One region of the Mesorhizobium sp. BR1-1-13 genome, then DNA from elsewhere that is predicted to be linked to it. Evidence: riboswitches for the same ligand, from Rfam matches in the RefSeq annotation. Region 1 holds a riboswitch; each other region holds the start of a gene.
The links. Region 1 has a riboswitch for cobalamin ahead of LB533_RS29690 (aromatic ring-hydroxylating oxygenase subunit alpha). Riboswitches for the same ligand answer to the same signal wherever they lie in the genome.
Positions count from the first base shown of each region.

Region 1 (10,289 bases):
CGAAACCGACAGTCTTCTCTCCCGCCGCGCCGTTTTATCCGGGGCAGGGGCGTTGGCCTTGCTTGGCGCCGCCGGCTGCTCGACTTCGGGCGGCGGCCTGCCGGCGCTCGAGCTTGACGACACGGTCACCGGTTCGCTGCGGCCGATCCGGCCGAGCATCAGCGTCGACAAGAACATCACCAGTCCCGACCTCATGTACGCGTCCCTGAGCGACGGCGGCTTCAACGTGCCCGAGGTGCCCTACCTCAAGATCAAGCCGGAATTCCGTCGCCAGATCGTCGTCGACCAGACGGGCGAAGCGCCCGGCACCATCGTCGTTCATCTCAATGAGCGCATGCTCTATCTCGTTCAGCCGGGGGGCGACGCCATCCGCTGCGGGGTCGGCATCGGCAAGGACGGCTTCCGCTGGTCCGGCCGCGCCAACATTCAGTACGGAAGGGAATGGCCCACCTGGACCCCGCCGCCGGAAATGATCGCCCGCAAGCCGGAATTGGTAAAATGGCAGGGCGGCCAGCCCGGCGGCCTCACCAACCCGCTCGGCGCGCGCGCTCTCTACATCTATCAGGACGGCAAGGACACCGGCTATCGCATCCATGGCTCGCCCGAATGGTGGAGCATCGGCCAGGCCATGTCATCGGGCTGTGTGCGCCTGATCAACCAGGACATCATCGACCTCTACAGCCGCGTTTCCAAGAAGAACCCGGTCGTCGTCGTCTAGCTCAAGCCTCACCTCGCGGCCGCTGGCGCGGCCGGTCGTTTCTGCCGTTGCGCGATGGCCAAAGACAGGCGAAGGTACCTGAAATTCAATCGCCCTGGAGAATTTCACCAATGGCCGGTACTTTCGTCATCGCGCAGGGCGGCGGCCCGACGGCCGTCATCAACCAGACCGTGGTCGGGGCGACGCTGGAGATCCGCAAGCGGCATCCCGGCGCCAAGGTCCTGGGTTCCATCCACGGCGTGCGCGGTATCCGCGACGGCAATTATGTCGACCTCTCCGCCGTCCCGGAAGACCGCCTGCGGCTGATCGCCGGAACGCCGAGCGCGGCCCTTGGCTCGACGCGCGACAAACCGGATGCAGCCTATTGCGAGGTCGTCCTCGACGGCCTGAGGAAGGCCGGCGCGGATGCCTTCATCTATATCGGCGGCAATGACACGTCGGGCACGCAGCAGATCCTGACCGATGCCGCCGGCGGCAAGATCGCGTTCGTGCATGCGCCCAAGACCATCGACAATGATCTCGAGGAGAACGACCACACGCCGGGTTTCATCTCGGCGGCCGAGTTCGTCGCCGGCGCTTTCCTGTCCGTCGATCTCGATTTTCGCGCTCTGCCCGGCATCTATGTCGGCATCGTCATGGGCCGGCACGCCGGCTTCCTCACGGCCGCGGCCGCGGCCTGGCAGCTCGATCCCGACAGTGGTCCGCATCTCGTCTACGTGCCGGAGCGGCCGTTCTCGGCCACAGCCTTCATCGAGGACGTGCGCGCCACGCTCGACCGCCACAAGCGCTGCATCGTCGCCGTCTCGGAAGGGGTCAGCACCGCCGACGGCAAAGCGCTGGTTGAAAGCCTGGTGCCGCCGGAGAAGCTGGAGCGCGACCAGCATGGCAACGTCAAGCTATCGGGCAGCGACCTGCCGGCGGCACTCGAGCGGGCGCTCGCCGAAGGGCTGCCTGGCAAGCGCGCCCGCGTCGATGCGCTGGGCTACATGCCGCGCGGCTATGTCGGCGCTATCAGCGCCGTCGACGCGCAGGAGGCGTTCGACGCGGGAGCTTTCGCGGTCACCGTGGCCGAACAGGGCGGCGGCTCCGTGGCGCTGCAATATGACGGCGCCAAAACCGTGCTGAAGAAGGTGCGGCTGAAGAACGTCGCCGGCAAGACCCGCCACATGCCCGAGAACTTCATGAAGCCGGACGCCAACCATTTGTCCGACGCCGGCATGGCTTACCTGAAGCGGCTGGTGCCGGAAAAATACAAGGTCGGAAAGCCCTTCGTCTGATGTCGGGACCATACTTGATCCCAGGCTCACACCTGATCCCAGGCTCACACTTGATGCCAGGCTCACGTTTGATGCCGGGCCGCTTCTGATGGAGAACTGGTTCAGCAGGAGCATCGTCGACGACAAGACGACCATGCTGACCGAGCCGTTCGTGCATGACTATGTGCGCGCCAACATCTGGCATCTCACCGGCCGGGACGCCGACCTTTTGGTCGATACCGGCATGGGCATCTGCCCGCTGGCGCCGGAGATCGAAACCCGGGCCGGCAAACCGCTCATCGTCGTCGCCACCCACATCCATCTCGACCATGTCGGCTCGCTGCATGAATTCGCGCTGCGGGCGGGACCGAGGATGAGCGCCGCGCAGTTCGAGAACATGGATGAGGCGGCGACTTACGCCTACATGTTCCATGACCTCGACGGCGCCGTCTCGCGACTGCCGGTGCCGGGCTGGAAGGCTGCGGATTACAAGATTCCGCCAGCGCCGCTGACGCGCACCCTCGACGAGGGCGACGTCGTCGATCTCGGCGACCGCCGCTTCCGCGTGCTGCATCTACCCGGGCATTCGCCGGATTCGATCGCGCTGTTCGACGAAGCAGACGGCCTGTTCTTCAGCGGCGACGCCATCTATGACGACCGGCTGATCGACGACCTGCCAGACTCGGACAAGTCGGCCTATTGCCTCACCATGCGGCGCCTGCTCGACCTGCCGATCCGCATCGGCCATGGCGGTCACGGCCCGAGTTTCGACGGCGAGCGCATGCGCGAGATCGCCTCGGCCTATCTCAGCCGAGCGGCTAGTCCATAAGCCAGCTCTAAAATTAAATCTTCGTAAGGTCGCCCGAAAACCCTAAATCGGGCCAATCCGCGCCCTAGATGCTGGTTTGTCGATCCGGCCGGCTGCCATGCGCGGCGAGACAGGCAATCCGGCTGTCGACAGCCGACGGGTGTTTTTCCCCGAACCATCCGCGGCCCAAGTTCAACTCTCGCCCGGACAGAACGACCATGTCACCCATAAGCATTCTTCATAGACATCGCGTCGCGGCCCTGCTGGGCGCTGCGCTGATCATTTCTCCCATCGTAGCCTCCTTCGCCGAAAGCCCGAACGACGTCCGCAACGCCGTCGGTACGACACAGACTCCCGTAGCCGGCGTAACGGCCCCGAACGGCTCCTTTGCCCCTATCGTGGCAGCCGACAAGCCGGCCGTGGTGACGGTTACGACCGTCATGAAGGGGCAACCGGATGTCATGAGCGATGCCTCGCCCCTGGACGGCGGCGGCTCGCCTTTCGACGACTATTTCCGCCAGTTCTTCGGCGACCAGGGCATGCCCGGACCGAAAGCGCCACCGCAGCAGTCGCAGCGCGCCGAAGCGCTCGGATCCGGCTTTATCGTCGGCGCCGACGGCACCATCGTCACCAACAACCATGTCATCGACGGTGCGAGCTCGATCAAGGTGACGCTTGACGACGGTACAGAGCTTCCCGCCAAGCTGGTCGGCCGCGACGCCAAGAACGACCTTGCGGTGATCAAGATCAAGGCCGACAAGCCCCTGCCGACGGTGAAATGGGGAGATTCCGATAAGTTGATGCCGGGCGATCAAGTGCTGGCCTTCGGCAATCCGTTCGGCATCGGCACCACGGTCACCTCAGGTATTGTCTCGGCGCGCGGCCGCGATCTCCACAGCGGGCCGTTCGACGATTTCATCCAGATCGATGCGCCGATCAACCACGGCAACTCTGGCGGTCCGCTGGTCGATGTGAGCGGCAACGTCGTGGGCATCAACACCGCGATCTATTCGCCCAATGGCGGCAGCGTCGGCGTTGGCTTCGCCATTCCGTCCGACCAGGCGCAAAAGGTGGTCGCCAAGCTGATGAAGGGCGGCGAAATCGAATACGGCTATCTTGGCGTCCAGATCCAGCCGGTGACCCAGGACGTTGCCAGCGCCATAGGTCTCGATCACCCCGGCGGCGCATTGGTCTCCTCGGTCACCGAGGGCTCGCCGGCGGCCGCGGCCGGCATCCAGACCGGCGACCTCATCACCGGCTTCGCCGGCCAGGAGATAAAAGACCCCAAGGACCTGTCGCGTGCCGTCGCCGATGTCTCGCCCGGCAAGAAGGAAACGCTCGACGTCTGGCGTAATGGCAAAGCCATGCAGCTTTCCGTCGACGTCGGCCGCAATGGCGACGATGCGCAGACCGCGTCGGTATCTGGTGATTCCGGCGCGCCGGGAAACGGGCAGGGGGCCCGCTTGCCGGCGATCGGGCTCGGCCTGATGGACATCACGCCCGATATTCGCCAGCAGATGAACCTCCCCGACAACCAGCGTGGCGCGGTGGTCGCCGCCGTCAATCCCGACAAGGCCGCGGCGGCTTCCGGCGTCCAGCCCGGCGACATCATTATCGCCGTCAACCAGATGCCGGTGAAGAGCGCCAGGCAGGCCACGCAGGCGATCGCGCAGGCCGGCAAGTCAGGCCGCAAATCGGTGCTGCTGCTGGTGGAACGAGGCGATGCCCAGATCTATGTCGCCGCGCCCATCAAGATTCAGGTTGCCCGCCACCGCGTCTTCGAGAACACTGCGCAAGGCCGACACATGGCCCGACATCTGGGCCCGATGCAGGGGAATTGCCGCAATGGTCACGCGAGGTTTCTTTTCAGGTCGGCGTCCACCGACGGATGGCGACGCGCGCATCCCGCCCGGCCAATATCTCGAGCAAGGATTTCCGGTGCTGTCGGCGGGGCCGACGCCGCGCCTGCGCACCGAGGATTGGTCGTTCACGCTGAAGCACGGGCCGCGCCCGATCAAGAAATGGAATTGGGCCGAGTTCAATGCGTTGCCGCTGACCAAGATGACGCGCGACATCCATTGCGTGACCGCCTGGACCAAGTTCGACACGCTCTGGCAGGGCGTGCTGGTCGACGATATCCTTGCGGATGCCGGCATCGAGCCGCCGACCGCCTTCACGCTGGCGCTATCCTTCGACGGTTACACCACCAACGTGCCGACAAAGGATCTCACAACCGGCAAGGCGATGGTGGCGCTGCTCTACGAAGGCAAGCCGATCACGCCCGACCATGGCGGCCCGGCGCGGCTGCTCGTCCCGCATCTCTATTTCTGGAAATCGGCCAAATGGCTGAACGGCCTGCAGTTCACAGAACGCGACGAGCCCGGCTTCTGGGAGCTGCGCGGCTATCACATCTATGGCGACCCCTGGCGCGAACAGCGCTACACGGACGATCCATGAGCGAGGTGCCGTCGGCACAATCACCCGGGCAAACACTGTCGCCCTGGCAGACAGCCAGGATCGTCCGCATGGAAAAGCGCACGCCGCGTGTCACCAGCTTCTTTTTCCAGCCGTCGCGGCCGTTTGCCTACCGGGCCGGACAGCATGTCGATGTCAGGTTGACCGCGCCTGACGGCTATCAGGCGCGCCGCGCCTATTCCATCGCCTCCGCGCCGGAGGTCGGTCCGGTGATCGAACTGGCGATCGAAAGGCTCGAAGACGGCGAGGTCTCGCCCTTCTTCCACGAGGTCGCCGCGGTCGGCGACGAGATCGAATTGCGCGGCCCGCTCGGCGGACATTTCATCTGGCCCGATGGTGATGAGCGACCGCTTCTGCTGGTCGGCGGCGGTTCCGGCGTCGTGCCCTTGATGTCGATGGTCCGCCATCGTGCCGCGCAGAAGTCGACGATGCCGGTCATCCTCGTCTTTTCGGCGCGGCTGTGGGACGAAGTCATCTTTCGCGACGAGCTGATCGGCCTCGACGATCGCGACGACGGCTTCGGCCTTGTGCTGACCCTGACGCGTGAAGCCGCGCGCCGGCCGACGGATTATTCGCGGCGGATCGACGTCGCCATGATGATACAATCCATGGCGCGGCTGCGCCGCCCGCCCGGCCTCGCCTTTGTCTGCGGCTCCAACGCGTTCGTGTCCGCCGCCGCCCAGGCGCTGATCGATGCCGGCATTCCAGCGGCTATCATCCGGACGGAGCGCTACGGCGTCTGAGATCTCCGGCTGCCGCCGCTCCTTGGGTGCAGCGGCGCGCAGATGGGGTTGTCGGCCGTCCCACAGCCTTGCAGCAGGAAAGGATCAAACACTTGACCCCTCCTTGCAAGAAAGAGCGGCCAGGCCAGCGGCTCTCAGGCCTCGATGTCAAGCGCCGAGAGCGGCTTGGAGCAGCAGGCGAGAATGAAGCCGTCCTCGATCTCATGATCGAGGATGCCGCCATTGTGGCTCATCTCGACCTCGCCTGAGAGCTTCTTGACTTTGCAGGTTCCGCACAGGCCGAATTCGCATGCGGCGGGGATTCTGACTCCCGAGGCGCGCGCCGTCTGCAGCACCGTCTGGCCGGCGACGCATGCGGCATCGACATCCGAAATCGAGAACCGGATCGGCGTCGCGGCTTCGACAGGAATGGCTGCGCCGTCTCCAGTCGGCGAGGCGAACGGCGCCGGGATTTCCTCCACCAGCGGCGCTGCAAAGCTCTCCTGATGGTATCTCGCCATGTCGAAGCCGGCGGCTTCGAGCATGCCGCGCACGGCACGCATGAAGGGGTCGGGGCCGCAGCAGAAGATTTCGCGCTCTCGGAAATCGGGCGCCAAAATCGGCAGCCGGATGGCATCGATGCGGCCCATATGGCCGAACCAGCCCTCCCGGCTCGACCGCTCCTCGATCATGAAACCGAGCGACAGGCCGGGCATGTGGCTGCCGAGCAATTCCAGCTCCCTGCGGAAGATGATCTCTTCGGGGCGGCGGGCGCAGTTGACGAAGCCGACATCGGTCCATGGCGCGCAGTCATTCAGCCAGCGCAGCATCGACATCATCGGCGTCACGCCGGAGCCGGCCGAAATGAACAGATATTTGGCCGCCGGGTGGCTGTGCAGCGAAAAGTCTCCGGCCGGCCCATACGCCTTGACGTGCGAACCAGGCCTCAAATGGTCGAACATCCAGCGCGTGCCAGTGCTGCCGGCCTGCGCCTTCACCGTCACCGCGATCGAGAACGGCCGCGAAGGCGAAGACGACAGCGTGTAGGTGCGCATCAGCAACCCATCCGCTGTCGGCAGTTCCAGCGTCACGAACTGGCCCGGCTTGTAGCGGAACCAGGTCTGGTTGTCGGAGCGGAAGGTGAAGGTCTTTACATCAGGCGCCTCGTCGCTCACGCCGATCACTTCCAGCACCTGGAGCCTGTCGTTCCAGGGCGCCATCTGATCGAGATGGCGATAGAGGCCGAGATCCGTCATCGCATTCATCCCTCACCTCTCAAGCAACGCTGCGCAGGGCCGGCCGGCCGTCTTCGGCGAGCCGCGGACCGATGAAACGCGCGTACCAGTCGACGAACTGGAGGACGCCGCCTTCGTGCAGTTCGGAATAGGGACCGGGTTCATAGGCCGGCGACAGGATGCCGAAGGCGTTTTCCTCGACGATGCGGCGGTCCTGGTCGTTGGTCTCGGTCCAGACATGGGTGAGTTCGGCGAGGTCATAGTCGACGCCCTCGACCGCGTCCTTGTGAACCAGCCATTTGGTCGTCACCGCGGTCTCAGTGGCGCTGATCGGCAGCACGCGGAAGGTGACGGCGTGGTCGCCGAGGATGTGGTTCCAGGTCGTCGGATAGTGATAGAGCAGCAACGAGCCGATGCGGTCGGTGGCAACGCTGTCGGACAGGTTCTTCTTGACCGCGCGTTTTCCCGTCATCGTGTAACTGACGGCATCGCGCAGCAGCGGCGCGCGGGTGGCACGGTATTGTCCGGCCGGGTCGATGCGGAACTCGCTCGGCAGGCCGGCGGCCTCGCATTTGGCCCAGTGCGCCAGCATCTCCGGGTCGCTGTCGGCGCCTTGCACGCCGGTCACGGTCGGCGCCTCAGGAAAGGTCTTGCAGAGCTCCGGATGGTTGCCGGCGCAATGATAGCATTCGCGGTTGTTTTCCCAGACCAGCTTCCAATTGCCCTTCTCGACGATGGTGCTCTCGAAGGCGACCTTTGCTTCGCGCAGCCGGTGCGGCGCCAAATAGGGTTCGATCATCGTCCGCATCGGCGCGAAATCCGCCGGCTCGTCGGCGAGGCAAATGAAGATGTAGCCGCCGACGCTTTCGCAGGCGACCGGCTTCAGGCCGAACTGGCTCTTGTCGAAGCCCTCGGCCATCTGCCTGGCGAACAGCAGCCTGCCGTCCAGTTCATAGGTCCACTGATGGTAGGGGCAGACGAGCTTCGCCGCCGTGCCCTTGTCGGTGTTGCAGACGCGGCTGCCGCGATGGCGGCAAGAATTGTGGAAGGCGTTGATGTTGCCCTTCTGGTCGCGCACCAGCACGACAGGATAGTCGCCGATCTGCACGGTGATGAAGCTGCCGGGCCTGGGCAGTTCGCAATCATGGCCGATGAACAGCCAGTCGCGGTACCAGATCAGCTCCATGTCGAGCTTGAAGTAATCGGCGTCGGTATAGAAGGGCTGCTCGAGTGAGAAGCCGTCCCTGCGGCCTTGCAGCCGTTTCAGCATGTCGTTGCGCGCATCCATGTCCTGTCCTCGCATTGAAGTCCTGTCCTCACATTGAAGGACTGAACGGAGGGGAGAGAGGAAGGATCAAGCCGCGCGCCGGCTTGCGCCGGACATGCACCATCCGCCTCTTGACCGCCCGCCGCGATCAGTCGAGTCCAACATCTCAGGCTGGTTTCCGGGCTCTGGAGCTGTCCTTGCGGACTGTCGCGACACCTTCCCAGGCCTTTGCCCAGTGGTCTCCCGTTGCGACCTGAACTCCACCACCGTTGCGGGGGCAGCGCCGGATTCTGACCGGCTTCCCAATTCTCCGCCTCGTCGTCACGCGGCGGCACCTGAGATGGCAGGATCTAACCATGATCGCCGACTTGTCGTCGGCATGAAAACGACATCGCATCCATGCCGCGCGACACGCATGGGAAACGGTGCGGCCGTCGTTGAAGGGGCAGAAAGGCTCGGCTCGCCGCCTCGGAATTCAACTCGTGGCGGACCAAAAAAGGTTAACAGTTTCGAAAAGTGACTATTAGCGTCCACTAAAATCGAACCGAACGGTTCGTTTCTGTTGACGATGCGTGCAGGACGGTGTGAACACTGGGCCTTCGACACAGTTGGTGATCGCACGGTCTGTTAAAATAAGTACTTGATAATAAAGGGAAAAAAACGAATGTAGAAGGCCTTGGCACAATTTCAAGTAGTGGAAACTTGGTCCACACGGAAAAACTTCGTGATTGGAAATGGCGCCATGGCTTTCCCACATCGGGGCTGTCCGAACGACGCGATTTCCTCCCAAGACACGCCGCTAGACGGACGGAAAAATACTGGAGTATCAAAAAATGAAAAAGATCATTCTCACTGCCGCCGCCCTTCTGGCTGTTTCCGGCAGCGCCTTCGCTGGTAGCGACCACTATGGTTCGAATGCCCCTGCGGCCACCGCCGTCGACAGCTCGTACACCGCTTCGACCAAGAAGTCGGAACCGGCTGCCCAGACGCCTGTCCAGGGCGCCGATCGCAACCTCTTCGGCAACAACTAAATAGCCGATCTCCAGTTGACGGCGGGCCTTCCGCCGTCCTGGCGGAATTTGAGAATTCAGGAGACTTGAAATGAAGAAGATCATCCTTGCTGCCGCCGCCGTTCTGGCCGTTTCGGGCAGTGCTTTCGCCAGCAGCGACAACTATGGCTCCAATGGCGCCAACCAGCCTACCGTCACCTCGACCGACAGCTCGTACACCGCTTCGACCAGGAAGTCGGAACCGGCTGCCCAGGCCCCTGTTCAGGGTGCCGACCGTAACCTCTTCGGCAACAACTAACAGCCGATCTCCAGTTGACGGCGGCCTTCCGCCGTCCTGGCGAAATTTGAGAATTCAGGAGACTTGAAATGAAGAAGATCATCCTTGCTGCCGCCGCCGTTCTGGCCGTTTCGGGCAGCGCTTTCGCCGGCAGCGACAACTATGGCTCCAATGGCGCCAATCAGCCCGCGGCCACCTCGACCGACAGCTCGTACACCGCTTCGACCAGGAAGTCGGAACCGGCTGCCCAGGCCCCTGCTCAGGGTGCCGACCGTAACCTCTTCGGCAACAACTAACAGCCGATCCTTCAGCAGCTGGCGGGTAAGCCCGCCACTGCGTGGAATTTGAGAATTCAGGAGACTTGAAATGAAGAAGATCATCCTTGCCGCCGCCGCCGTTCTGGCCGTTTCCGGCAGCGCTTTGGCCGCCAGCGACAACTACGGCTCCAATGGTGCCAACCAGCCTGCCGTCACCTCGGTCGACAAGTCGCACACGGCTTCGATCCGCGACAGCGGTTCGCC
Region 1 covers NZ_JAIUIH010000025.1:2,266-12,554, forward strand. The annotation lists gene LB533_RS29650 (L,D-transpeptidase) at 1-718, shown strand, start outside; gene LB533_RS29655 (diphosphate--fructose-6-phosphate 1-phosphotransferase) at 829-1,995, shown strand; gene LB533_RS29660 (MBL fold metallo-hydrolase) at 2,084-2,803, shown strand; partial or broken gene LB533_RS29665 (DegQ family serine endoprotease) at 3,001-4,530, shown strand; gene LB533_RS29670 (hypothetical protein) at 4,465-4,635, opposite strand; gene LB533_RS29675 (molybdopterin-dependent oxidoreductase) at 4,628-5,239, shown strand; gene LB533_RS29680 (ferredoxin reductase) at 5,236-6,000, shown strand; gene LB533_RS29685 (hybrid-cluster NAD(P)-dependent oxidoreductase) at 6,135-7,235, opposite strand; gene LB533_RS29690 (aromatic ring-hydroxylating oxygenase subunit alpha) at 7,255-8,502, opposite strand; cobalamin riboswitch at 8,633-8,835, opposite strand; gene LB533_RS29695 (DUF680 domain-containing protein) at 9,315-9,512, shown strand; gene LB533_RS29700 (DUF680 domain-containing protein) at 9,583-9,789, shown strand; gene LB533_RS29705 (DUF680 domain-containing protein) at 9,858-10,064, shown strand; gene LB533_RS29710 (DUF680 domain-containing protein) at 10,135-10,289, shown strand, end outside.

Region 2 (10,289 bases), on a different contig from region 1:
CCGAAGGTGACTTTTTCATTTGCCGCGGCACCAAGCGTGCTCGCCGCAAGCACGGCCACCGCCGCCACCGACATCTTCAGTTTTCCGTACATCGACACCACCACCCTTTGTTTGCTCCGGCGCGCCACGCGCCAGGCTCGACACCAGAGATTCAAGAAGCAAGACACATGCCACCGGCGTCTCGCGCCGGGACCCGCCCGCCTGCACCACAGCCATCTGCGAACGCCGGAAAGGTCGTGCTGCACCGGAGGCATCGTGCCTATTTTTTAAACGCCTGTCCACAATCGCACCGGCGACATGCACCGCCATCTTGATGGTACGAGGCATCCGGTCCTAGGCTGCCAGGAGACAGGAGATTGCCATGTTCAAATTTCTGAAGCCAAAGTCGATCAAGCCGCCCTTTGCGCGCTACAGCCACGGCGTCGAGGTGCCGGCTGGAAAGCGTCTGATTCTGTGCTCGGGCCAACTCGGCATCCGTTTCGACGATTTCGTTCCGGAAGACGCCGGCGCCCAGGCCGAGCTTTGCTTCGCCAACATAATCGCCATTTTGGCCGAGGCCGGATTGGGGCTGAAGGATATTGTGCGCATCAACGCCTTCGTGACCGATCGCGCTCATCTCCAATCCTACATGGATGTCCGCAACAGCCTGTTCTCCGATCCCGCACCGGCCTCGACGCTGATGATCGTATCGGGGTTTGCCCGGCCGGAATTCAAGGTCGAGGTGGAAGTGCTGGCGGCGGGGTGATCGACAGGCAGTCCGTCCCGCGCTAGGTCTGCCCGGATAATTGAAGAGGCACGACATGACTGCGAAAAAACGCGTGTGGTGGGGCGACTACCGGACAACCGAATATGCCTCGATCAATCCTGAGGCAACGATCGCCGTGCTGCCGGTGGCGGCCATCGAGCAGCATGGACCGCATCTACCTGTCTCGACCGATACTTCGATCATGAACGGCATGCTCGACACGGTCATCGCTCGCCTGCCCGACGATCTCGACATCCGCATCCTTCCCATCCAGGCGGTGGGCAAATCGAACGAACATCTGCATGCGCCGGGCACCCTCACTCTGCCGGCGACGACGCTGGTGGAGGCCTGGACCGAGCTTGGCGTTTCGATCGCGCGGGCCGGCGTGCGCAAGCTGGTCGTCGTCAATTCGCATGGCGGCAACGAGGAGATCATGGGCATCGTCACGCGCGAATTGCGGGTGCGCGAAAGGATGCTGGCGGTCAAGACCAGCTGGCAGCGCTTTGGCCGCCCGGCCGGCATGTACACCGAACTCGAAGACCGCCACGGCATCCATGGCGGCGACGTCGAGACCTCGCTGATGCTGCATTTCCGGCCGGATCTGGTCGACGTGAGCAAGGCCGACAATTTCGTGTCCAATGTCGCGAAGGCCGAGAAGGAATTCTCGCTGCTGCGCCACACTGGCACCCACGCCTTCGCCTGGATCGCCAGCGATCTCAACCCGAATGGCGTGGTCGGCGACGCCAGCATCGCCACCCCTGAAAAAGGCCGGCTGACCGCGGAATACCAGGCCGACGGCTTCATCGGCCTGCTGCGGGATGTTCGCAAGGCGAAGCTGGCAGACTGGCTGAAGTAGGATGTTGCCTGACGCGGATTTTCTGACCATCCCATGGCACATCGCCTCTCTGAGATTGGTCGAAGCCTTTCTCCCCTCGTCATCCTGGGGCGAAGCAAGGAGCGAAGCGACGCGGCGCAGACCCCTGGAGCTGCACCGCAGCCCAAGGGATCCATGGCGTGACCAGGGAGCGTCGCTGCGGTGGAGAATTCTGCTCTGCTGCACTCGCGGCTAAGGTCGCGGCATGGATCCTCGGGTCTCCGCGACGGAGCTTCGCTCCTGCTCCGCCCGTGGATGACGAAGGCGGGGAGGCTACGGCTAACCTCCACGGTCGCATCAAACGTCGATCTTGAGGGCAAAGGGCGTGCCTTCAAAGGCATCGGCGCCGCGCCCGATCACTTCGATTGCCGCGACCATGCGGCCGTCTCGACCAAGCAGCGCGTCGGCCACCGCGATCAGCCGCGGATTGGGCGTCGCCGATGGCGACAGCATCCGCAACGTCCGGGCCAGTTCGGCCTCGTCGCGCTTCGGCGCCAGCGCGGCGGCGATGATATAGGCGGAGGCTGTCGAGCGGCTGATGCCGGCATAGCAATGCACCACCATCGGTCTTGCCCGGTCCCAGCGGCGCGCGAAATCGAGCAGGTTGCGCACATGCTCCTCGCCCGGCATGGTCATGCCATCCTGCGCCACCGCGATGTCGTGCATGACCAGGTGCAGATGGTTTTCCCTCATGATCGAGGCCGGGCGGAGCACATCGGTGCCGGCGGCCAACAGCGACAGCAGCCGCTCGGCGCCGGTCCTCGCCACCGTTTCCTCGACCTTTGCCAGCGAGCAGACATGGATCATGGTTTGATACCTTTCGCTCGATCCTCGCGCCGCGCCGCCCATTCGGCAAGGGCGGATTCGAGCCGCAGCCACTCCTCCTCGTTCCCCGGCAGACCGGCCCGCAGGACGTGCGGACGGTCGGTGAAATGGCGAAGCAGGATGCCGCGTTCGCCAAGTGCTGCAAACAAGCCGGCGGCCTCCGGCAGGCTGAAATAGCGGAACAATGTGGTGCCGCCCGCGACAGGCACGCCGAAACGACCGAACAGTCCGTCGAGCCGAGCCGATGCCTCCGCCAGCGACGCGCGCATGTCGTCCTGCCAGCCGATATCGGCAAGTGCCCGAATGCCATATTCCAGCGCCGAGCCGGCAACGGCCCAAGGGCCGAATTGCGTTTCCAGCCGTTGGGCCGTCGGCGCATTGGCAAGCGCAAACCCAAGCCGCAGGCCGGCCAGCCCGAAAAACTTGCCGAAAGAGCGCAACACGACGATGCCGCCCTGGCCGACATCGCCGGCGAGACTGTGTTGGCGCGGGCCGACATCCATGAATGCCTCGTCGACGACCAGCAGCCCGCCCTTGGCGTGCAAGCCGGCGGCCAGCGCCAGCAGCCAGTCGCGCTCGATGATGCGCCCATCCGGGTTGTTCGGATTGACCACGACGGCAAGGTCGGCGTCCGCCAGATCAGCGAAATCGCTGACTTCGGTCACCTCGTGCCCCGCGATTTCCGCCGCGCGGACATGTTCGGCATAAGTCGGCCCCAGCACGAGCGCCTTGCCCGGCGCGACCAGCGATGCCACGCGCGGCAGCAGGATCTGCGTACCGGGCGCAGCGACGACATTGGCTGGCGAGGGCGCACCATAGGTGCCGGCCGCGATCGCCGTCAGCTCACGCGCCCGCCCCGCTTCCGGCAATCGCGACAGCGAGGTGGCGGGCAAATCGAAAAGCGGGTAGGAGTGCGGATTGATTCCGGTCGAGAGGTCGACGAAAGGCTGAGGGGCGTTGGGGAAAAGCGCCCTTGCCCGGCCGAGACTTCCACCATGGTCCACCGCTCCTTCAAGAAGCTTCATGTCAGTCCTGATCGCTTTCCTGTCATTGGCCGTCGAATCCGCGCTGGGCTACCCCGACTGGCTGTTTCGCGCCATCGGCCATCCCGTGACATGGTTCGGCAGGCTGATATCCTTTCTCGATCGCCGGCTCAACCGCGCCACTGATCCCGACGCGCTGCGTCGCCAACGTGGTGTCCGGGCGCTTCTGGTCATCGTGCTGGTGCCGGCGCTAATTGGCCTGTGCGTGCAGACCCTGCTCGGGTTCGTTCCCTTGGGACTGTTCATCACCGCCCTTCTGGCGACATCGTTCCTGTCACAGCGGAGCCTTTATGAGCATGTCGAGGCCGTCGCCGACGCGCTCGATTCGGGCGGGCTCGACATGGGCCGCGCCGCCGTTTCGCGCATCGTAGGCCGCGATCCCGAAATCCTGGACAGGGCCGGTGTCTGCCGCGCCGCGATCGAGAGCCTGGCCGAAAATTTCTCCGACGGGATCGTTGCCCCCGCCTTCTGGACGGGCGTCGGTGGCCTTGCCGGCGGCGCCGCCTACAAGGCCGCCAACACCGCCGATTCGATGATCGGCCATCGCACGCCGCGCCACGAAGCGTTCGGCAGGGCAGCGGCACGTTTCGATGATTGGATAAATCTGCCGGCGTCGCGGCTGACGGCGCTGCTCATCACGTCGGCGGCTTTCCTGGTGAAAGGCGCCGACGCGAAAGCCGCATGGCAGGCGGTGCGGCGCGACGCGAAAAAGCACCGCTCGCCCAATGCCGGCTGGCCGGAGGCGGCGATGGCCGGCGCACTTGGCCTGGCGCTCGCCGGGCCGCGCAGCTATGGCGGCGTAACGGTCGACGACGCGTTCATGGGCGAAGGCGGCCGGCGCGAAGCCGACAGCATCGACATAAGGCGGGCACTGAAACTTTATCGTGTCGCCGACTGCCTGTTGATCGCGCTGTGCGGGGTGATTTCGGTCGTTGTCATGGTTGTGACCTAACCTTACCCTCCCCCTTGTGGGGAGGGTAAGGAACGCTCAGAACTCGATCCCCTGCTGCGCCTTCACGCCCGCCGCGAAATGGTGCTTGGTCAGCCCCATCTCGGTGACCAGGTCGGCCGCCTCGACCAGCGCCGGCTTGGCGTTGCGACCGGTGACGACGACATGCAGGCCCTCGCGGCGCGCCTTCAGCGCGGCAACCACCTTCTCCAGATCGAGATACTCGTAGCGCAGCGCGATGTTGAGTTCGTCGAGCACGACGAGACTGATCGACGGATCGGCCATCAGCTCCAGCGCCTTGGCCCAGGCGGCCTCGGCCGCCGCGATGTCGCGCTTCAGATCCTGCGTCTCCCAGGTGAACCCCTCGCCCATCGCGTGCCAGACGACGCGGTCGCCGAATGCGGCGAAGGCCTCCTTCTCACCCGTATGCCATTTGCCCTTGATGAACTGGACGACGCCGACGCGCTTGCCGTAGCCGAGCATGCGCAGCGCCAAGCCGAAGGCAGCCGTGGTCTTGCCCTTACCCGGGCCGGTGTTGACGATCAGCAGTCCCTTTTCGACCGTCTTGCTCGCCACCTCGGCATCCTGCACCGCCTTGCGCTTGGCCATCTTGGCGCGGTGGCGCTCTTCGTCCTTTTCGTCGATGTCGGTCATGTCACTTCACCTTGAGCGGCAGCCCCGCCACCATCAGCAGCACTATGTCGGCAATCGCGGCGACCTGCTGGTTGAGGCGGCCGGCGGCGTCGCGGAACCGGCGCGCCAGCGCATTGTCTGGCACGATGCCTTGTCCGACCTCATTGGATACCACGAACCAGGGCCCGCGCGGCCGCGACAGCATGTCAGCCAGCCGCCGGCATTCGCCCTCTACATCATGTTCGGCCAGCATGTGATTGGTCAGCCAGAGCGTCAGGCAGTCGATAAGCACCGGCTGGTCCTCCGGCAAGATCTCCAATGCACCGACAAGGTCGAGCGGTGCATCAATGGTCGTCCAGCCCTCGCCGCGCCGCGACCGGTGCAACGCGATGCGCTGCCGCATCTCGTCGTCATAGGCTTGCGCCGTGGCGATGTAGGTCCATGGCGAAGGCAAGGCCGTCATCAGCGTTTCGGCGTGCGCGCTCTTGCCGGAGCGCGCACCACCGATGATGAAGGTCAGTCTTCCGCGATCAGGCAAAGCTGTCGCGCAGACTCGTCGCGGTGCCGGTGAAGCGTCCACGCACCACGCCGACGGCAGCGCCGAGCACGAGCCAGAAGACTAGGTTGGTCACAGTTACCGCCACCACGAACTGATGATGCAGGCCTTCCGGAATCGGCGTCTCGAAACTGTCGGGCTGCGGCGCGCCGACAATATGCGGCGCGACGATCAACACCACGCCCAGAATCGCCAGCGGCAGCGATTTGCGGAAGGCGATCAGGGCAAGGCCGATCGCCGTTGCCGCCACCGTTGCCGTCCACCAGATCTGGCGCGGCAGAAGCTCGGCGGCAGGCATGGCCGGCAGTTCCGGCGGCAGGCCGAGGCCCGGCGCCAGCGTGAACACGGCAAAGCCGGCCAGTCCCCAGAACACGCCCTGGCGCCAGTTGCCGATGCCGCCGGCGAATTCCGAAACCGCGACCAGGACCAGCGCGAAGCCGATGCCGGTGACGATGTTGGCAAGCACGCTGAAGGCGAAACGCTCGAAGCCGTCGGCCGGCGCCCAGCCTTCCTCTTCAGCCGGAGCAGCTTCAGCGGGTGCCGGCGCCGCGGAGCTCATGGCGTTACCCGCCGGGGCGGCAGCGCTCATGGCGTTGTTGTCGGTCGCGGCCGGTGCGGTATGGTCATGGTGATGGCCGCCGCCGGCCTGTTCGTAGACTTCCGCCTTCAGGATCAACGGCACGGTGGCATAGGCCTGCATGCAGGCGAGAACGACACCGGCCACAAGCCCTGCGATCGCCGCGATGAACACGACGTTGCGAAACAGGTTCATGATGTCAAATCCCTATCAGTGGCAGGGAAACGCCATCGAGTGGCGATAGTCGTGCGCGGCATTGTGGACCGCGTCGATATGCGAGAAACCGACAAAGCCGACGACGAAAATGCCGAGCAGCGCCGCGAGCGCGAGTTGCAAGAGGCGCGACTGCGAGGAGATGGAGGCGCCGAGGGAGACGGAAGCGGTATTCATGTCTTGTCCTTTCACCCTCCACCCGAGGGCATCGAAGTCAGTTTCCTGTCGCCGGCAGGTCTCCTGGCTCGCGGATCAGCGCCCTTCCCCACCTTCCCGAAGAAAATCTTCAGTGGCATATGGAGAGGACTACCGCACACAGTTGCGGGGGCAGCCACGGCATTGGGCAGCAAATCCGCCCGCACCGCATTCCCTCTTGGCTCCAATCGGAACCGACGACGAAGGTGACTATAGGGAAAATCGCCGCATCCGGCAAACCAAATTCCGACGGCGACAAGCGCTTTAGCGCCGTCCGGCCGCTTGCTCCGCTGCAATTGACAATTTCCGTGGCCGGGTGTCGGCTGCCATCCTCACAGGAGGCCAGCCATGCAGCCCGTCCAGAGCCAGCACGCCCCCTACAACGGCCTCACCCGGGCCGAGCCGACATTGCCGTCCTCGGCCTATTGGGATGCGGCGGCCTACCAGCGCGACCTCGACGCCATCTGGTACAGGAACTGGCTGCTCGTCTGCCGTGGGGCCGACCTTGCCCAGCCGCTCGCCTTTCGCACCTTCCGCGTCGGCACCCAGGAGGTCGTCGTGCTGCGCGACGACACCGGCGAGCTACGCGCCTTCCACAACACGTGCCGGCATCGCGGCTCGCAGCTTTGCCAGGAAAGTGCTGGCCGGTTGAAGGCGCGGCTGATCACCTGCCCCTATCACGCATGGTCCTATTCGCTGCGCGGCGATCTCGTACGCGTGCCGTCGAAAACGCTGCCCGAAGGCTTCGACAAGGCGGACCATCCGCTCTATCGCGTCTCGCTGTCGGTCTGGCGCGGCTTCGTCTTCGTCAATCTGGCGGAAGATGCCGCCGGCTCGGCGCACTCATCCTTCGACCAGGCCTCCGGCGATCTCGGCAACTGGCCGCTGGAATCGCTGACATCAGGCCATGTGCTGCGCAAGGTGATGAACTGCAATTGGAAGATCTTCTGGGAAAATTTCAACGAGTGCCTGCATTGCCCCGGCGTCCACAAGGACCTGTCGCGGCTGGTTCCGATCTATGGCCGCGGCCTGATGGGCCGGCATGACGACCCCGAATGGACCCGCCATGCCGACAATGACGCGCCGGAATTTTCCGGCGGGCTGCGGGCGGGTGCCGAGACATGGTCGCGCGACGGCCAGGCGCATGGGCCGGTCTTTTCGGGCCTCACACCGGCCGAGCGCGCCGCCGGCCAGACCTACGCCACCAGCCTGCCCTCTATGTTCATCGTCGGCCACGTCGACTATGTCAGGTCAGTACGGCTGGTGCCGCTTGGCCCCGAGCAGACCGAGTTGACCGCCGAATGGCTGTTCGCGCCCGAGGCGTTGGCCGCCACCGACATCGACAATATCGTCGGCTTCGGCACCCAGGTGCTGGAGGAGGATGCCGCGATCTGCGAGGTCAACCAGAAAGGGCTGCGCTCCATGCGCCACAAGGCCGGCGTGCTGATGCCGGAGGAGTACGACCTTCACCGCTTCCACGACTGGGTGCGCGAACGGCACGCTGCGCTTGTGCCGTAAGCTTCACAGCGACTTCGGCAGATACCGCCAGGTGACATAGCCGCAGACCGCCGCAAGCAGGCCGAGCGTGACGAAAACCGAGCCGAGGCCAAAAAAGGCCAGCACCACTGAATAGACCAGCGGCGGCGTCAGTTCGGAAAAATCGAGATAGGTGCGGTAGACCGCAGCCATCTGCGCGCGCTCGTAAGAACGCACGGAGCGCATGAAGGCGGTCGAGCCCAGCGCGTCGAGCGCGATGGTGAAGAAGGCGCCGCATAGCAGGAAGGCGCCGGTGATGAGCGGCGCGCTTTCGCCGACGGCACCCGCCGCCAGCAGCATCGCCGACATGGCGAAATAGGCAAATGTCATGGTCCTGCGGCCGCCGAAGCGCTTGCCCGCCTTGCCCCAGAAAATCGCCATGAACAAAAGCGCGTTGCCCGCCGAAACCAGAATGCCGCCGGCCAGTTCGCCCTCGCCGGTGATGACCATGAACAGCGGTCCGTAGACGAAGAAGGTCGTCCAGAAGCAGGAGCGGCCGAAGGCGATCAGCCAGGCCAGCCTCAGCCTCGGCTGCGCGACGAAGCGGCCGATATTGGCCAGCGGATTGACCGGGCGCGTCTTGCCCGGCCGGATCGAGGGATTGTCGCCGAGCCGGTAGGTCCAGAACAACGCCAGCAGGGCCAAGGCGAATACGGCGACCGCGCCATGCGCGGCATAGATGCCGAAGCGCGTGTAGAGAAAGATGCCGAGCGTCGGCCCACCCGTCCAGGCAAACATCGACCACGCCATGCGCAGCGATTCGGCCTGCATGAAATCGGTCTTGCGGATGTGGTCCATGATGTAAAGGTTGAGCGTGATCGACAGCGCGCTGGCGCCCATGACACGGCATAGCATGCCGGCCAATTGCCCGGCGAGCGTATGCGTGACGAAGAACAACGAGCCGATCGCCAGCAGGCAGGCGCCCGCCGTGTAGACCCAACGCCGGGCGAAGCGCTGGATCAGCATCGGCATGAACAAGGTCACCGACAGGCCGAGCATCGCCACGATGGTGTAGAGGATCGAGACGATCTGCTCATTGTGGAGGATCTCGTAGGCCTGGATCGGGATGACGCTCGACACCGTGGCGCGAGCGAAGGATTCGACCGCGTAGAGCGAGGCGAAGGTGCGGGCATCCGCGGCCTTGAGGGCCGGTAGCCAGATCGGATGGCGCACATGCGTGGACATTGCTTCCCCAAAGCAGAATCACCAGCCAAATCTGCGGCCATCATTTCGCGACCGGTAACAGGAAACCGACGTGCCCCGGTTAAAACGAAGCCGGTCAAAGGCTTTCCCGTGCTGGCCTAAAGGGGTGCCTGATGCAGCGCCGGCTGACCGTCCGTATCGAAGCTCACGGCCTTCTTTTGTCCGGCGTAACCGTGATAGTCCTCGTGCGGGGCTGAATCAGATCGCGAGACCATGAGCATCCAGACGCCGACCATGCCCGCCGCGGAGTTGCCGAAGACCAAGCGCATCGTCGCCATCGACATGCTGCGCGGCATCGCGCTGATCGCCATGGCGAGCTACCATTTCACCTGGGACCTGGAATTCTTCGGCTACACCGATCCCGGCCTGACCGCCTTCGGCTGGTGGAAGTTCTATGCTCGCTGCATTGCCTCAACCTTCCTGTTCCTGGTCGGCGTCAGCCTGTATCTCGCCCATGGCAAAGAGATCCGCTGGAACGGCTTCTGGAGACGCTTCGCCATGGTCGCCGGGGCCGCGATCGCCATTTCGGTCGCCACCCGTATCGCCACACCGGATGGTTGGATCTTCTTCGGCATCCTGCACCAGATCGCGCTGGCGAGCCTGCTCGGGCTGGCATTCCTGCGCCTGCCGGCGCTGCTCACACTGCTGATCGCCGCGGCCGTCATCGCCATTCCCTTCTATTTTCGGCTGGAATCGTTCGATCACCCCTGGCTGTGGTGGGTCGGCCTTTCCGCGGTCAACCCACACTCCAACGACTATGTCCCGTTGTTCCCGTGGTTCGGGGCGGTGCTTGTGGGCCTCGGAGCGACCAAGCTTGCCTCCGGCTTCGGCGCCTTGGCGCGCCTGGCGGATGTGGCACCCGGGCGCTGGTCCAACCCGCTGGTCTTCATCGGCCGGCACAGCCTGGCCTTCTACGTGATTCACCAGCCGCTGCTGATCG
Region 2 covers NZ_JAIUIH010000004.1:337,854-348,142, forward strand. The annotation lists gene LB533_RS12315 (ABC transporter substrate-binding protein) at 1-92, opposite strand, end outside; gene LB533_RS12320 (RidA family protein) at 362-745, shown strand; gene LB533_RS12325 (creatininase family protein) at 801-1,601, shown strand; gene LB533_RS12330 (tyrosine phosphatase family protein) at 1,917-2,426, opposite strand; gene cobD (threonine-phosphate decarboxylase CobD) at 2,423-3,469, opposite strand; gene cbiB (adenosylcobinamide-phosphate synthase CbiB) at 3,468-4,439, shown strand; gene cobO (cob(I)yrinic acid a,c-diamide adenosyltransferase) at 4,476-5,090, opposite strand; gene cobU (bifunctional adenosylcobinamide kinase/adenosylcobinamide-phosphate guanylyltransferase) at 5,092-5,607, opposite strand; gene LB533_RS12355 (CbtA family protein) at 5,600-6,397, opposite strand; gene LB533_RS12360 (CbtB domain-containing protein) at 6,413-6,592, opposite strand; cobalamin riboswitch at 6,628-6,824, opposite strand; gene LB533_RS12365 (aromatic ring-hydroxylating oxygenase subunit alpha) at 6,959-8,128, shown strand; gene LB533_RS12370 (MFS transporter) at 8,132-9,331, opposite strand; gene LB533_RS12375 (DUF1624 domain-containing protein) at 9,563-10,289, shown strand, end outside.
Region 2: linked by a shared signal. The riboswitch ahead of LB533_RS12360 (CbtB domain-containing protein) and the one ahead of LB533_RS29690 (aromatic ring-hydroxylating oxygenase subunit alpha) in region 1 are both predicted to bind cobalamin.

Region 3 (10,289 bases), on a different contig from region 1:
CCGCGCGGATAGCGGAAGGCGATCGGGCCGTCATCGTAGGTTGCCGCCGTGCGCACCATGTGGCGCAGTTCCGCCTCGTCGGCCGCCGCCATGACGACGAAGCCCGGCAGGGAGGCCAGGAAGGTGGTGTCGAAGGCGCCGCAATGGGTGGCGCCGTCGGCGCCGACGAAGCCGGCGCGATCGATCGGGAAGCGCACCGACAATTTCTGGATCGCCACGTCGTGCACGACCTGGTCGTAGGCACGTTGCAAGAAGGTGGAATAGATCGCCGCGAACGGCTTGTAGCCTTCGGTGGCGAGGCCGGCCGCGAACGTCACCGCATGCTGCTCGGCGATGCCTACATCGAAGGTCCTGGCCGGAAACACTTCGCCGAACAGGTCAAGCCCGGTGCCGCCCGGCATGGCGGCGGTGACGGCGACGATGCGCTCGTCCTCCTGGGCCTCCCGGATCAGGCTTTCGGCGAACACCTTGGTGTAAGCCGGCGCGTTGGCCGGAGCCTTGGCCTGCGCGCCGGTGATCACGTCGAACTTGTTGACGCCGTGATATTTGTCGGCCGCGGCCTCCGCCGGCGCGTAGCCCTTGCCCTTCTGGGTGACGACATGGATCAGCACCGGGCCCTTGCCATTATCACGGACATTTTTCAGCACCGGGATCAGATGGTCCAGATTATGACCGTCGATCGGGCCGATGTGGTAGAAGCCGAGCTCCTCGAATAGCGTGCCGCCGGTCACGTAGCCGCGCGCGTGCTCGACGGCCCTGGTGATGGCGCGATCGGCACGCTTGCCAAGATACGAGGTCAGTTTCTTGCCGAAGTCACGCAGGCCGACATAGGCCTTGCCAGAGGCCAGGCGCGCCAGATAGGCGCTCATGGCGCCGGTCGGCGGCGCAATCGACATGTCGTTGTCGTTGAGAATGACGATCAGGCGGGCATCGAGCGCGCCGGCATTGTTCATCGCCTCGTAGGCCATGCCGGCCGACATGGCGCCGTCGCCGATGACGGCGATGACATTGTTGCGGCCGCCGGCAAGATCGCGGGCCGCCGCCATGCCCAGGCCGGCCGATATCGACGTCGAGGAGTGGGCGGCGCCAAACGGATCGTATTCGCTCTCTGTGCGGCGGGTGAAGCCGGAGAGGCCGCCCTCCTGGCGCAAGGTGCGGATGCGATCGCGGCGCCCGGTCAGGATCTTGTGCGGATAGGCCTGGTGGCCAACATCCCAGATCAGCCGGTCATCGGGCGTGTTGAAGACATAATGCAGCGCCACGGTCAGTTCGACAACGCCAAGCCCGGCGCCGAGATGACCGCCGGTGTGCGACACCGCGTCGATCAGTTCGAGGCGAAGCTCCGATGCCAGTTGCGGCAATTCGCTTTCGGAAAGCGTGCGCAGCTCGGCCGGGATGCGGACCTTGTCGAGAAGCGGCGTATGCGGCGTTGCGTTCACGGGTAGGCCCAGGCTTCTGTTCATGCGGGGGATAGGCCGCCGTCAGGCGAAAGTAAATGCCTGTCAAATGACGCGGAAGGCACGGCCCTGTCGTCGATTTCCTCAGCCTTCCGGCAGTGGAATGAACTCTTTCTCATCGCCGGGAACGATGTCGAAGCGGCCGGTCTTCCATTCTTGCTTGGCCTGTTCGATGCGCTCCTTGGAGGACGAGACGAAATTCCACCAGATGTAGCGCTTCGAGCCCAGCGAGGCGCCGCCGAACAGCATGAAATGGGCACCGGCCTGTGAGGCTACGACGATCTCGTCGCCGGGCCGGAACACCAGCAGCCGTTCGGCCGGAAACACGTCGCCGGAAATCGAGACCTCGCCTTCCAGCGTGTAGATGGCGCGTTCTTCCGCGTCGGCCGGGATTTTGACGCTGGCGCCCGGCGCCAGCCTGAGGTCAGCGTAAAGCGTCTCGGAATCGGCCCGCACCGGGGAACGCAGCCCCTGGAAATCGCCGATGACGACGCGGCCACCGACGCCTTCCGCGTCAATGTCGGGAAGCCGCGCGACAGCGGTGTTCTCGAACACCGGCGCCACTTCCTCCTTGCCGTCCGGCAGCGCCAGCCATGTCTGCAGGCCCGAGACCGACATCGGCGCGCCACGCAGTTCTTCCGGCGTGCGCTCCGAATGGACGATGCCGCGGCCGGCGGTCATCAGGTTCACGTCACCCGGCTCGATCACCATTTCGGTGCCGAGCGAATCGCGATGCCTGATCCTGCCATCGAACAGGTAGGTGACCGTCGACAGGCCGATATGCGGATGCGGCCGGACGTCGAGCGCCTGACCGGCGCGCAGGATGGCAGGCCCCATGCGGTCGAAGAAGATGAAGGGACCGACCAGCCGCCTTCTGGCGGTCGGCAAGGCACGGCGAACCTGAAAACCGCCAATGTCCTTGGCGTTCGGAATGACCATCAATTCGATCTGGTCGCTGGCAAAGGCGTCGCCTATTTCGGGGTCCTTCCCGGGGAAGAAGCTCATGAACTCTCCTTGTCAGCGGTCGATGGCTGCTTTGGGCAGATCAGGCAAAGCGGATCGCCGCCTTCGCCCGCAGCTTGGCCGCAACCTCCTCGCGATTGCGCGGATGCTGGTTGGTTTCAAGCGAATCGAGAAGCTCGCGCGCCGACGCCGCGATAGCCTCGACGGCATGGTCGAAGGCATGCTGGTTCTGCTTCGAGGGCCGCGTCGTTCCGCTCAGCTTGCGGACGAACTGAAGGGCTGCATCGCGCACCTCGTCATCGGTTGCCGGCGGATCAAAATTGAACAGGGTCTTGATGTTTCTGCACATCGCTTCCGTATCTCCTCTTGTCCTGGAGCCGTTTCAATCGGGACGCGTTCTATCCTCAATCATGATCGTGTCAAAAACCAGAGAGACGGCTGCATGCCTCAATCCGCGTCCAGCGGCTCCGTCCCGATCGGCTTGCCGTCGCGGGACAGCCTGATCTTCTCCACCTTGTCCTCGGCCGCCTTGAGCAGCCGGTCGCAATGCACCTTCAGCGCCTCGCCGCGCTCGTAGATCCTGATCGACTGGTCGAGCGGCACATCGCCACGCTCCAGATCATCGACGATCTTCTCCAGCGCGTCGAGAGCCTGTTCGAAGCTCATCGCCTTGACGTCTTCGTTGGTTTCACCAGCCATCATTCATCCTTTCATCAGTCGCCCGACATGGGCGGCGACCGAAAATGCCAATCCTTGCAGATCGTAGCCGCCCTCGAGCAGGCTGACGAGCCGGTTGCCGCTGTGGCGCGCCGCGCGCTGCATGAGTTGGCCGGTGGCCCAGTCGAAATCATCCTCGGTCAGGTTGATCTCGGCCAGTGGGTCGCGATGATGCGCGTCGAAGCCGGCCGAAATAATGATCAGGTCGGGTGCAAAATTGTCGAGCGAGGGCAGCACGCGCGACAGGAAGGCGTCGCGGAACGCCTCGCTGCCGGTCTGCGGCGCAAGCGGCGCGTTGATGATGTTGCCGGCGCCGGTTTCGTTCTTTGCTCCGGTGCCCGGGTAGAGCGGCATCTGGTGGGTCGAACAATAAAGCACGGACGGATCGTCCCAGAAAATATCCTGCGTGCCGTTGCCGTGATGCACGTCCCAGTCGACGATGGCGACACGTTCGATATCGTGTTTGCGCTGTGCATAACGTGCGGCGATGGCCGCCGTGTTGAACAGGCAGAAGCCCATTGCCGTCGCTTTCTCCGCATGATGGCCGGGCGGCCGGGCGGCGACGAAAACGTTGTCTGCCCTGCCGGCAAAGACGTCGTCGACGGCGGCATTGGCGGCGCCGATCGCGGTGATCGCCGCTTGCCAGCTCTTCGGGCTGGCCGTTGTGTCGGCATCGATGCGGGCGATGCCCGTCTCGGGAATGGCGGCGCGTACCCGCTCGACGAAATCCCCGGGATGCGCATAGAGAATGGTGGCCTCGTCGCCTTGTGGCGCCTCGAGGCGGTCGAGCGCGGCAAAAGCCTCCTCGTCGAGCACGCGCTCGATGGCGCGCAAGCGGTCCGGCCGCTCCGGATGGCCGGGTGGCGTGATGTGCTCGAGGAAGATCGGATGGGTGTAGAGACGAGTGGCCATGCTCCCTATCTAGTGCCCCGGCGCGGCGATGGCCATGCGTTGCGGCCTGATGGCTGGGGAAAATCGCGCCTGCGTCCATTCGCGTCGCCGCGGGCGATTGGCGGCGCGGAGGCTTCGTCGTAAAGTCCCGGCCACTGCCTGGTGCCCGCCGCGAGCGGGAGAATCGGGAACACGGTTTGATACCGTGGCGTGCCCAACGCTGTAAGGGGGACCGCGCCGGTAAATGCCACTGTCGATGACGGGAAGGCGCCGGATGCGGGTTGATCCCGAGCCAGAAGACCGGCCTGGCAGGCATCGTCATCCGCATGGTCAGGCGGACGGCAGTTGATTGCAATCGCAAGGGGACAAGCGATGCCGGACGAGATGACCATCCCCGTGGGTGACGGATTCGACCAGATGGCGCGCGATGCGGTCTACCGCGCCATGTTCACGCGGCGCGATGTCCGCAGCCATTTTACATCAGAGGCCGTCGATGACGAGGTGCTGGCGCGGCTGCTGCTTGCCGCCCATCACGCGCCATCGGTCGGCTTCATGCAGCCATGGAATTTCATCGTCATTCGTGGCACCGAACGACGGGAACAGGTGCGCGCCCTGTTCCTGGCGGCGCGCGAGCAGGAATTGCCCGCTATCGAGGAAGAGCGGCGGGCGCTCTACCGCAAGCTCAAGCTGGAAGGCATCTGCGAAAGCGCGCTCAATATCTGCATCACCTGCGACCGGCGACGCTCACAGGGTTCACCGCTGGGACGCTGGCACAATCCCGAGATGGATCTCTACAGCACGGTCTGCGCGGTGCAGAATTTCTGGCTGGCGGCACGCGCCGAAGGGGTCGGGGTCGGCTGGTCAGCATTATCGAGGCGCAGGCGTTGAAAGACCTTCTGTCGATTCCCGAGCATGTGACGCCGGTGGCCTATCTCTGTGTCGGCCGCGTCTCCGAGTTCGCGCCGAAACCGGACCTCGAAACACATGGCTGGGGTCGACGACTGCCGCTGCCCGAGCTGATCATGAGCGAGACGTTTTGCGGACAGGGCGAAGTGCCGCTCAAGTCAACGATCGCCCGCCTCAAGGCGGCAACACGGGAAAAATCTGGCAAACCCTTGATTTGATTGCCGACACGGCATGCGCAGCGCTGCCGGCGGCCTGCGCCTTGTCCTGAGCATCTGAACCTGGAAGCACCTCGGCTATCCGCCTTCAGGCGGCTCCGGTATCCTTCCTCAACAATCCTTCGAGCAGTTGCTTGAATGCCGCTACCACGGTCTTTGATGTCGCTTCCGGGTCGTTCGAATTGGCGATCCGCTGCGCCGCCTGACTGCTCGCCCCGTTGATTAGCCGCGCCGCGGTCTCAGGGTCGACGCTTGGGACCACCACCCCGTCCCCTTGCAGCATCGTCAGATGATCGGTCATGGAAGCGACGCAGGCATTGGCGTTCGGCCATTGCGCGGGGTCCCCCAGCACGGCCGGACCGTCCCGGAACATGATGCGCTGGATTTCCGGCTCCAGCGCCATTTCGATGTAGCTCGTGCATTCGTCGACGAAGCTTTGCCAGCGGGTCGGTGCTTTCGCTGCAACCTCATTCACCCGTGCCGCCATCTCGGCGTCGATCTCGGCGATGACCGCCTGCAAGAGCCCCTTCTTGTGGCCGAAATGATGATAGAGCGCACCGCGCGTCAGTCCTGCCGATGCGGTGAAATCGTCCATCGACGCTTCGGCATAGCCGATCGTTCCGAAGGCATGCCGGGCCGCGGCAATCAATTTGGCGCGGGTTTCGGCGATCATTTCCTTGCGAGGCTTGTGCATTTCTTCTGGCCTTATGCACATACGTTCCGTATGCCAATTGACATACGCAGCGTATGATCTATCTAGTGTTCATACGCATCGTATGTAATTTCCGAATCGCCTTTTGTCGAGGAACGGACCATGCAAAATCCCTACTCCGAGATCTTTCGATCCCCTGGCGCCAAGGGCTTTGCCGCTGCCGGCTTCATGGCGCGCCTGCCGATCGCCATGGCGCCGATCGGCATCGTGGCGATGCTGTCGCAGACGCGTGGCGAATACTGGCTGGCGGGTGCCGTCTCGGCGACATTCGCGCTGGCCAACGCTTTCCTGGCGCCGCAGATCTCCAGGCTGGTCGACCGCCTCGGCCAGACACGGATCGTCGTGCCCACCACCATCGTCTCCGTGGCGGCATTCCTGCTGCTGATTGCGTCGGCCAACCAGGATTGGCCGGTATGGACATTGTTCGTGTCGGCGCTGCTGGCCGCGGCCATGCCCAGCATGCCGGCAATGGTGCGCGCGCGCTGGACCGAGCTTTTTCGCGGCCGGCCGGAGATGAACACCGCCTTCGCCTTCGAATCGGCGGCCGACGAGCTGGTCTATATCGCCGGTGCGTCGCTGTCGGTGGGCCTCAGTGCGGCGCTGTTTCCGGAAGCAGGCATGCTGGCGAGCACTTTGTTTCTCGCCTTGGGCTCCATAGCGTTCATTCTGCAGCGATCGACCGAACCAAGAGTGCGGCCGGCGGACCATGGTTCGGCCGGCTCGGCGATCCGCCTGCGGCCGGTACAGATCATCACCTTCGCCCTGATCTTCATCGGCGCGACCTTCGCGACGACGGAAGTGAGCACCGTGGCGATCACCAAGGAGTTCGGCCAAGCCGGTGCCGCAAGCCTGGTGATCGGCGTTTATGCGCTGGGATCGTTCGTGTTGGGCATCGTGGTCGGCGCACTCAACCTCAAGACGCCGCTACAGCGCCAGCTGGCCGTGGCGGTCGCGATCATCGCGGTCAGCACGCTTTTGCCGCTCACCGCCGACAGCGTGCCGCTGCTGGCGGTGACCGTCTTCATCAGCGGCGTGGCGATCTCGCCGACTTTCATCACAGCATTTGGCCTGATCGAACGGCATGTGCCGGAAGCGATGCTGACCGAGGGCATCACCTGGGTGACAACGGGAATCGGCATCGGCATGGCGCTGGGCTCTTTCGCCGCCGGCGCCGTGGTGGATGCGTTCGGCGCCCAGAACGGGTTCTGGGTCTCGGTGGTCGCGGGCGGCATCGCGCTGGTCACGGTGCTGCTCGGCCAACGCAGCCTTGCCACTCACAAATGCGAGCTGGATGGGTGTGAAGCGGCCGTCGTTGCCGCGGAATGATCCATGACGCGTCCGGTTCAGCGGATCGGACGCTACTGCCGCCGTCGAACTTCAGAGAATCTCGGTCTTGGCGATATGGATGCCAAAACCTTCAAGGCCGACATAGTGGCGCTCGCGCGAGGCGATCAAATTGATCGAGGAAATGCCGAGATCCTTCAGGATCTGAGCACCGAGCCCGATCTCGCGCCATTCATTCTCGCGGCGGCGCGCCTCTTCGTGATCCTCGCGGTCGCCGCTCGCAGGCCGGTTGCGTTCCTGGTGGGCGACGCCGACCGAGCCCTCTCGCAGATAGACGATGACGCCGCGCTTGCGCTCGCCCATCGCCTTCATGATGCCGTCCAGCCGATGGCTGGTGCCGAAGACGTCGGTCACCACGTCCTCGGAGTGGAGACGCACAGGCACCTCTTCCCCATCGCGGATGTCGCCGAAGACGACGGCGACATGATGCATGGAATCCCAGGGCAGCGTGTAGGTGAAGACCTGCGCCTTGCCGCCGAGCGTGTCGATCTCGGAGCAAGCAACGCGTTCGACCAGCGTTTCCTTGCGTTGCCGGTAAGCAATGAGGTCGGCGACAGAAACCTGCTTGAGGCCATGTTCCTCGGCAAAAGCCGCGACCTGCGGGCCGCGTTTGACGGTGCCGTCATCATTGACCAGTTCCGAGATCACGCCGATCGGCGGCAGGCCGGCGAGCTTGCACAGATCGACGGCCGCCTCGGTATGGCCCGAACGCATAAGCACGCCGCCTTCGCGCGCGATGAGCGGGAAGATGTGGCCGGGGCGGACGAAATCGGAGGCGCCGACATTGCCATTGGCGAGATTGCGCACGGTCAGCGTGCGGTCGTCGGCGGAAATGCCTGTCGTGGTGCCATGCTTGAAATCGACGCTGACGGTGAAGGCTGTGGTGTGCGCTGAATCATTGTCGGCGACCATCGGCGCAAGGTTGAGGCGCTTGGCCTCCTCGCGCGGCATCGGCGTGCAGACGATGCCCGAAGTGTTCCGCACGATGAAGGCCATCTTTTCCGGTGTGCAATGGACGGCGGCGACGATCAGGTCGCCCTCGTTCTCGCGCCCGTCATCATCCATGACGACGACGATCTCGCCACGCTCGAAGGCCCGGATTGCTTCGACGATCTTCTTCTGGTCGTAAGACATGGAATGCTCGCTTCGCTCGCAAGGGAGTAGGGGAATAGGGCAGTAAGGCAGTAGGGGAAAGGAAAAATTGCTCGTCTCGCGGGCAGCTTAACATACTGCCATACTGCCCTACTGCCCTACTGCCCTACTGCCTTCCTTACCTGTCTGTCCTCGGTGCCGCAGATAATGGTCGGCGATGGCGCAGGCAACCATCGCCTCGCCGATCGGTACGGCGCGAATGCCCACACAGGGGTCATGACGGCCCTTGGTCATCACTTCGACGTCGTTGCCGTCCTTGTCGATCGACTTCCGTGGCGTCAGGATGGAGGAAGTCGGCTTGACGGCGAAGCGGGCGATGATCGCCTGGCCGGTCGAGATGCCGCCAAGGATGCCGCCGGCATTGTTGGACAGGAACACCGGCTGGCCGTCATTGCCGATGCGCATCTCGTCGGCATTCTGTTCGCCGGTGATACGGGCGGCCTCGAAGCCGTTGCCGATCTCGACGCCCTTGACGGCGTTGATCGACATCAGGCCTGACGCGATATCCTGGTCGAGCTTTGCGTAGATCGGCGCGCCGAGGCCGGCCGGAACGCCGTCGGCGACGATCTCGATCACGGCGCCGACGGAGGAACCCGCCTTGCGGATGCCGTCGAGATATCGGGTAAAGACCGGAACGGACGCCGGATCAGGCGTGAAGAACGGATTATCCGCGTCGCCGATGAAATTCCAGTTCCAGTTGGCGCGGTCGATCGACTTCTCGCCCATCGATACCAGCGCCCCGCGCACGACCATGCCCGGCACGACCTTGCGGGCAAGGGCTCCGGCCGCGACCCGAGCCGCTGTCTCGCGCGCCGAGGATCGGCCGCCGCCGCGATAGTCGCGCACACCGTATTTGACGTCATAGGTGTAGTCCGCATGGCCCGGCCGGTACTGGCGGGCGATCTCGCCATAGTCCTTCGAGCGCTGGTCGACATTTTCGATCAGCATGGAGATCGGCGTACCTGTCGAGATCATCGTCTCGCCGTCATCGTCAAGGATAAAGCCCGACAGCACCTTCACTTCGTCAGGTTCACGGCGCTGCGTGACGAAGCGCGACTGGCCGGGCCGGCGCTTGTCGAGTTCAGCCTGGATTTCGTCACGCGTGAAGCGGATGCCGGGTGGGCAGCCGTCGACCACGCAGCCCAATGCGGCTCCATGGCTTTCGCCCCAAGTGGTGACGCGGAAAAGATGGCCGAACGTGTTGTGAGACATCGCAAAGTGCCTTGCCCGGCATCGGAGCCGACTGAAGCCTGCCTTCTATTGGCGTTTTCCACAGGGGTCAAACCGTGATCTTCGGATTTAGTTTTGACACATTCGATTGGTTTCTGCTCTGTTCCATTCGCCGTTGAGGATCCGCCGCTACCCATGCCGGCGCAATACCAAAGAGGACGATGATGCGTACCCTGATTGGCGCTGTTGCCGCCACATTCCTGCTTTGCACCGCCGCTTTCGCCGGGCAGACCGAAGGCCTGATCAAGAAGATCGACAAGGACGCGCTGACCCTGACGCTGGACGACGGCAAATCCTACAAGCTGAACGCGGAAACCGATCTCGACGCGCTGAAGCCCGGCATGGATATCGTCATCGCGTATGACGTGACCAATGGCGAAAACGTCGTGACCGATATGCAGTTGCCGGACAGCGACTCCAACTAGGCTTCCAATGCAAATCGGCTGTTCGGCGTTTGTTGAGCCGTTACAGCCGTTTTATGCACCTGCAACCGGCAGTCTGCATGAGCCTTCCTGGATCGTGCCGGGAGCCTAAAGCCACCCCAGGCGGTCGCCTTCCAGCTTGAGCACGCGGTCCTGCGGTATCGCCAGCTTCGCCGCATCGTCCTCGGCCATGTCAAGCACGAAGCGAAACAAGGTGCGCATGACGCCGCCATGCGTCACGCAGACCGTCTGGCGCTCGAGCGCGTCGAACCACGGCTTT
Region 3 covers NZ_JAIUIH010000002.1:212,260-222,548, forward strand. The annotation lists gene dxs (1-deoxy-D-xylulose-5-phosphate synthase) at 1-1,463, opposite strand, end outside; gene LB533_RS05440 (pirin family protein) at 1,542-2,462, opposite strand; gene LB533_RS05445 (DUF2277 domain-containing protein) at 2,503-2,769, opposite strand; gene LB533_RS05450 (exodeoxyribonuclease VII small subunit) at 2,868-3,119, opposite strand; gene LB533_RS05455 (histone deacetylase family protein) at 3,123-4,049, opposite strand; cobalamin riboswitch at 4,172-4,352, shown strand; partial or broken gene bluB (5,6-dimethylbenzimidazole synthase) at 4,401-5,152, shown strand; gene LB533_RS05465 (TetR/AcrR family transcriptional regulator) at 5,238-5,843, opposite strand; gene LB533_RS05470 (MFS transporter) at 5,964-7,187, shown strand; gene ribB (3,4-dihydroxy-2-butanone-4-phosphate synthase) at 7,239-8,339, opposite strand; gene aroC (chorismate synthase) at 8,448-9,569, opposite strand; gene LB533_RS05485 (DUF1344 domain-containing protein) at 9,752-10,012, shown strand; gene LB533_RS05490 (histidine phosphatase family protein) at 10,118-10,289, opposite strand, start outside.
Region 3: linked by a shared signal. The riboswitch ahead of bluB (5,6-dimethylbenzimidazole synthase) and the one ahead of LB533_RS29690 (aromatic ring-hydroxylating oxygenase subunit alpha) in region 1 are both predicted to bind cobalamin.